2 regions of the Arthrobacter sp. JUb115 genome follow, and region 2 is predicted to be linked to the other one. Evidence: predicted binding sites of a transcription regulator. Region 2 holds the regulator's gene; the other holds the start of a gene.

Region 1 (3,413 bases), on a different contig from region 2:
CTCCATGCCAGCGTTCAGGGCAATCTGCTTCAGCGGGGCTTCGATGCCAACGCGAACGATGTTCGCACCGGTAGCTTCGTCGCCTTCCAGAACCAGCTTCTCGAATGCTGCAGCGCCAGCCTGGATCAGTGCAACGCCACCACCGGCGACGATGCCTTCTTCAACAGCTGCCTTGGCGTTGCGCACGGCATCTTCGATGCGGTGCTTGCGCTCCTTGAGCTCTACCTCGGTAGCAGCGCCGGCCTTCAGCACAGCGACACCGCCGGAGAGCTTTGCGTGGCGCTCCTGCAGCTTCTCGCGGTCGTAGTCCGAGTCGGTGTTCTTGATCTCGGCTGCGATCTGGGCCTTGCGTCCCTCGATGGCGTCGGCTTCGCCGCCACCTTCAACGATGGTGGTCTCGTCCTTGGTGATAACGACCTTGCGGGCGGTACCGAGGACTTCCAGGCCTACGTTGTCCAGGGACAGGCCGATTTCCTCGGAAACAACCTGGCCGCCGGTGAGGATAGCGATGTCGGTCAGCATGGCCTTGCGACGGTCGCCGAAGCCCGGAGCCTTGACAGCAACGGACTTGAACAGGCCGCGGATCTTGTTCAGGATCAGGGTAGCCAGGGCTTCGCCCTCGACATCTTCGGCGATGATCAGCAGCGACTTGTTCGACTGCATGACCTTCTCCAGCAAGGTCACCATGTCCTTGACCGAGGAGATCTTCGAGTTCACGATGAGGACGTAAGGGTCCTCGAGAACGGTTTCCTGGCGCTCAGCGTCGGTGACGAAGTAAGCGGAGATGTAGCCCTTGTCGAAGCGCATGCCCTCTGCCAGCTCCAGCTCCAGGCCGAAGGTGTTGGATTCTTCAACGGTGATAACGCCCTGCTCGCCGACCTTGTCGAGAGCTTCAGCGATCAGTGCGCCGATTTCCGGATCGCCAGCAGAGATCGAAGCGGTAGCAGCGATCTGCTCCTTGGACTCGACCTTCTTCGCAGCGGCGAACAGTTCAGCGGTAACAGCTTCTACGGCCTTGTCGATACCGCGGCGCAGCGCGATTGGGTCAGCACCTGCGGCAACGTTGCGCAGGCCTTCCTTGACCAGTGCCTGTGCCAGCACGGTTGCGGTGGTGGTACCGTCGCCAGCGACGTCGTCGGTCTTCTTGGCAACTTCCTTGACCAGCTCTGCGCCGATCTTCTCGTAAGGCTCTTCGAGGTCGATTTCCTTAGCGATGGACACGCCGTCGTTGGTGATAGTAGGAGCGCCCCACTTCTTTTCCAGAACAACATTGCGGCCGCGTGGGCCCAGGGTGACCTTCACCGCGTCAGCAAGGGTGTTCAGGCCGCGCTCAAGTCCGCGGCGTGCTTCCTCGTCAAATGCAATCATCTTAGCCATTGTGGCGTACGGTCCTTTCGGGACGATTTTGCGAAAATGCAACCGACAGACAGCGCCCGCGACGGACGAGTGGACCGGTGCGGCATCGGGCCAGCAACCGTTTCAGCTCTCGCTATCTGAGGTATTTTCCACGCCCACGCCCTGCATCCGCTGTCCGGTGCTTCATGAAGTTCTTGGAGAACGCAAAAGCCGACCGGCGTTAGCAGTCGCAACGCATGAGTGCTAATACAAATATTGGCACTCTCGCATGGCGAGTGCAAGCCGATCGGCTCTGAGCGAATGGAATTATGAACGAATTATTCGTTTAGCCCCAGGGTGTCATCGGAGCCCAGAACCACGGTGACCCGGTTCGGAATGTTGCTGGTCTGCAGAACTTCGTCGATATTCAGGATTTCTGCAGCTTTTTCAGCGGTAGTGCGGTAGGACTCGGACATGTAATAAACCGTGGAGACTTCTGCGGGCCTGGTCCAGTTGTCGGCCACAATGCTGGTGAACCCGGCTTCGGCCATGGCGTCTTCGCCTTCATTAGCCAGACCGGCAACACTTGCCGCGTTGTACACGCCAATCAGCTGGCCGTAGAGCACGTCTTCGTCATCGATGGTGCTCGTTGGCGATGCGGATTCACTTGGTGTGGGTTCCACGGAGGGCTCGGCGGTGACTTCCTGGGTTTGCGAGGTGTCGCTTCCCGTGGAAGTCGCGAGGGTCTCCTTGAGCTGGGGGCCGAAGATGAAGGACAAGGCACCGATCACCAGCACGAGTACAGCGGTCAGCACTACCCAGCGCAATTTCCCACCGGTTGACTTCGACGCGGCGGACTGCGCCCATCCGTGGGCGTGGTGCGAACCCACACGGGTGCTGAACTCCGGAACGCGATCAAATTCGTCACGCGGGTAGTTGGTCATTCTTGTCCTTGCTCGAGGTCTGATTGGTCACGGCAGGCAGGGTTATCGTCCCGTGCCGACCTTACCGCCCACGCGACGTTTTGTGGAACGTGCTCTGCGCAGGCGCTTGACCAACATCGGGTCGTAGGCCAGTGCCGCGTCGGTTTCAATCAGCTGGTTCAGCAGCTGGTAGTAATTCGTCGGCGACATCGAAAACTGCTTGGTAATGGCTTGTTCCTTGGCCCCGGCATACTTCCACCACAACTTTTCCAGGTTGAGGATCTGTTGCGAACGCTCATCCAATTCCGAATCCGGGTTCATGACGAAATCCACCAGCAATTCATTCTCAGCCATACGTTCTCACCTCTGTCCTTGGACCAGTTTTCTCAGGTTTCGGTTATGCATGTATTCCACCATCGGTAGACATACCACCGATATTCTAACCAATCTGCTTGCCTAACACCGTGTGGCCGAGCACAGGCACGCCAGAAAAACGGCACAATTACCCCTATGGACGATTTGCAGCCAGCACTTTTCGATGCACCCCAGCCAGCTCGGACACCAGTGTACGAAGCGGCTGATTTCCCGTTCTACCATGGTGCCCAATCCATGGCCGACCACGGGTTTATCGCTGCAGACTGGGTACCGGCACTCTGCGAGCAGGACTCGCTGCTGCGTTCCCTGGCCACCGATTTGGCGGCCCGTTCGGCGGCCGGTGAACAGATCCTGCCGGCACCGGAGGTGATGTTCCGCGCACTGAGCCTGCCATTGTCCGAAGTCAAGGTCCTAATTGTTGGCCAAGACCCATATCCGACACCCGGCCACGCAAACGGTTTGGCCTTCGCGGCCAACAAGCAGGTGCGTCCGCTGCCGCGCTCCTTGGCCAATATCTACAAGGAATTGCAGTCCGATCTGGGGCTGGAGCCGGTCGCGCATCCAGACCTCAGTCCATGGCTTTCCGAAGGCGTCTTGCTGCTGAACCAGGTGCTCTCCGTAGCCGCTGGCAATGCCGGCTCGCATCAGAAGCTGGGTTGGGCGCCAATTCTGCATGCCATCCTCACCGCGCTCAATGACCGTCCGCGGCCTCCGGCGGCTTTGCTCTGGGGCCAGCATGCGCAGAAACTCTCCGAGTCCCTGTCCAACGCCGTGCAGCTG
Region 2 (3,413 bases):
GAGCCATCCAGTTCAAGAATGTCCCCGACCGTTGCGTCCCGGCCCTGCTGGGCGTCGATGACGAAGCTGTGGTTGCTCATGCCTAGCGCTGGTTCAGCTTGTCGCGCAGGCGGGAGAACATGCCGCCGCTGTGCTCCACACGGCCGGCGGAGAGTTCTTCGCCACGCAGCTTGGCCAGCTGCTCGAGCAGATCGCGCTGGGCAGCGTCGAGCTTGGTCGGGGTCTCCACCTGCAGGTGCACGATGATGTCCCCGCGCTTGCCTCCGCGCAGGCGCGGCACACCGAGGCCCGGCAGGGTGACGGTGTCGCCATCCTGGGCGCCTGGCTCCACATTGATGGACTGGCCGCCGTCGAAGGTTTCCAGCTTCAGCTCGCAACCCAGTGCGGCGGCGGTCATTGGCAGGCTCATCTTGGCGTGCAGGTCGGTGCCGGCGCGCTCGAAGACCTTATGGCGGCGCACGTCGATCTCGACGAACAGGTTGCCGTTAGGCCCGCCGCCCGGGCCGGCTTCGCCCTGTCCGCGCAGCTGGATGCGGGTGCCGGAGTCGACACCTGCAGGAACGTTCAGCGACTTGGACACATGCTCGCGCACCCGGCCTTCGCCGTTGCACTCCAGGCAGGGGTCCGGGATGGTGGTGCCGAAACCGCGGCAGGCCGCACAGGTTTCCACGGTCATCATCTGGCCCAGGAATGAACGCACTGGACGCTGGACCTGGCCTGCGCCATGGCAGATATCGCAGGTGACCGGGCTGGTGCCTTCGCGCGTGCACGAACCGTTGCACGTTTTGCAGGTGACAGCTGTTTCCATCTCCAGCGGGTAGACCGTGCCCTTGACCGCGTCTTCCAGGTCGATGGTGATGGTGATCAGCGCGTCGCGCCCTGGCTGGGTGCGTGATGCCGGGCCCTGGGCCTGGCCGCCACCGAAGAACTGCTCGAAGATGTCGCCGAAGCCGCCAAAGCCCTGGCCGCCACCGCCGAAGCCCGGGTGGCCGTTGCCGTTCTCATCGCCGGTGGCGTCGTAGTTGGAGCGCTTGGTCTGGTCGGAAAGGACTTCGTAGGCTCGGGTGACCAGCTTGAACTGTTCTGCAGCGTCATCGCTAGGGTTTACATCCGGGTGCAGCTTACGCGCCAACTTGCGGTAGGCACTCTTGATTTCCTGCGGGGTCGCGTCCTTGGCGACGCCTAGGGTCTCGTAATGCGAGCTCACGTTATTCGCCGTGTCCTTTCCTGAGAATCTTGAAATTCGGTAGTGCCGGGCGGTGCCCAGCGAGGCTAGTTAGCCAAAATCTTCGACAGGTACCGTGCCACCGCACGAACCGAGGCCATGGAGGTTGGATAGTTCATCCGGGTGGGGCCCAGGACCCCGAGCTTGTTGCGCAGATCGGTGCCGTAAGTGGTGGCGACCACGGCGGCTTCCGACAGCTGCCCGTAGTGGTGCTCGGTGCCGATGGCCACGGCCACGCCGCGCGAATCGGCTTCCAGCTCGGAGAAGAGCTTGAGCAGCACTACCTGCTCCTCGAGCGCCTCGAGCACCGGGGTTATGCTCAGCGGGAAGTCCCCTTCCACGCGGGCGAGGTTCGCGGTGCCTGCCATGATGATGCGCTGCGCGTTGGCCGCCTGGGCCATTTCTTCCAGCGCACCGATCACCTGGTCCACCAGGGGGTCGGCCTGCTGCGTCGAACTGCGCTCGATGCGGGTGAGCCGTCCGGCAAGTTCGGCAAGCTTCACTCCCCCGAAATTGTTGAGCAGCCACAGCTTCAGGTCGTCCAGCTCATCATCGCTGTAGGAACGCTGGACCGGCATCATGCGCTGATCCACCGTGCCATTGGAAGCGATCATCACCATCAGCACCTGGGCCGAGCCCAGTCCGACCAGATCGAGGTTCTTCAACGAAGCGGTGTCGTAGTGCGGCACCTGGATCATTGCTACCTGGTTGGTCAACCGCGCCAGGAGGCGAACGGTGCTCTTGAGCATCTCGTCCAGGTCCGTGGAGCTGTCCAGGATCTTGTTGATGGCGTCGCGTTCAGCCCGCGACAGCGGCTTGAGCTCGCCGATCTCATCGACGAAGCGGCGGTATCCCTTTTCGGTGGGGATGCGTCCGGAGGAAGTATGCGGAGCGACAATGAGCCCCTCTTCTTCCAGCAAGGCCATGTCATTGCGGATCGTCGCGGCGCTGACACCGAGGTTGTGCCGGTCCAGGAGCGCTTTGGAACCCACTGGCTCACGGGATTGGACGTAGTCCTCCACGATGGCACGCAGAACGTCTAGGCGTCGCGTCTCTGTCACAACAGCACCTCCTTGGATTTCCTGTGCCCGGCTTTGGCACTCTAACCTGTCAAGTGCCAAGTCTAATACGTTCAGCAGTTGCTAGCATTGGATTTCGAGCGTATTCGATCACAGCGAAAGGCAGTACGTGACTAATTACTCCTGGGGACCACGGGATCTGAGTGCACCGGCACCGAAAAAACTCCGCCAGGTCCCTGTTGAACGTGGCATGATTCTGGAAGATGCCACCTCAGGATGGGTAGGAGAAGTCATCCGTACCGAGAAATCCGGTGGCATGCGCGTGATCGTGCTCGAGGACCGCCACGGCAAGACCCGCTCCTTCCAGGCGGGCTTCGGGTTCTTCCTCGAAGGCGAAGCGGTGGAGATCATTGATCCCGTTGCCAAGGCCGCACCGCCCCAGAAGCTGGTCTCGGCTTCGGGTTCGCGTGCCGTTGCCGGACTGAAGGCCCGGGAAGCCAGGGCGAGCCGCATCTGGGTAGAAGGCAAGCACGACGCTGAGCTGGTTGAAAAAGTTTGGGGCCACGACCTGCGTGTTGAAGGCATCGTCGTTGAACCGCTGCATGGCGTGGACGATCTTGCCGGGGCTATCCGCGACTTCGCCCCCTCCGCGCAGCGCCGCCTGGGAATCCTGGTTGACCACCTGGTTGCCGGAAGCAAGGAATCGCGCATCGTTGCCGAGGCGATGAAGGTCCCCGGTGCAGCGCAAAACGTGCTGATCCTCGGCCACCCGTACGTGGATGTATGGCAGGCGATCAAGCCTGCGACACTGGGCATCAAGGCTTGGCCGGTGATCACCAAGGGCACCGATTGGAAAACCGGTGTGCTCCGGGCCTTTGGCTGGCCGCACTCCACCGCGGAAGACATCGGCATCGGATGGCAGCGGCTCTTGTCCACGGTGCAGCATTACGGGCAGCTTGAACCACAGCTCTTGGGCCGGATTGAAGAATTGATCGATTTTCTCACGACCGAAGATTACGGTTTCCTAACGATTGACTAATAGTTGGAGATTAGTCTGCGAATCTCCCCGTGCGCCCAGCCGCGGTCGCTATGATAAGAGGAACCACACTTAGCAAGACAAGGAAAAATAGTGACATCACGCCAGACGAAGCCATCGGAGAATTCCCGCT

Evidence for each region. The regulator HrcA, encoded in region 2, represses chaperone genes, less so after heat shock. The targets are predictions, from matches to a motif close to TTNGCACTCGNNNNNNNCGAGTGCNAA.
Region 1: groL (chaperonin GroEL) is a predicted target of HrcA. The motif match lies at 1,577-1,603, and genes of this name have one in related genera.

What each region holds. Positions count from the first base shown of each region.
Region 1 is NZ_SOBS01000001.1:679,744-683,156, forward strand. It holds gene groL (chaperonin GroEL) at 1-1,377, opposite strand, end outside; gene EDF61_RS03145 (LytR C-terminal domain-containing protein) at 1,674-2,279, opposite strand; gene EDF61_RS03150 (DUF3263 domain-containing protein) at 2,322-2,612, opposite strand; gene EDF61_RS03155 (uracil-DNA glycosylase) at 2,769-3,413, shown strand, end outside.
Region 2 is NZ_SOBS01000002.1:205,294-208,706, reverse strand. It holds gene EDF61_RS04135 (16S rRNA (uracil(1498)-N(3))-methyltransferase) at 1-80, opposite strand, end outside; gene dnaJ (molecular chaperone DnaJ) at 83-1,207, opposite strand; gene hrcA (heat-inducible transcriptional repressor HrcA) at 1,273-2,286, opposite strand; gene EDF61_RS04120 (DUF3097 domain-containing protein) at 2,414-3,283, shown strand; gene EDF61_RS04115 (DUF4870 domain-containing protein) at 3,374-3,413, shown strand, end outside.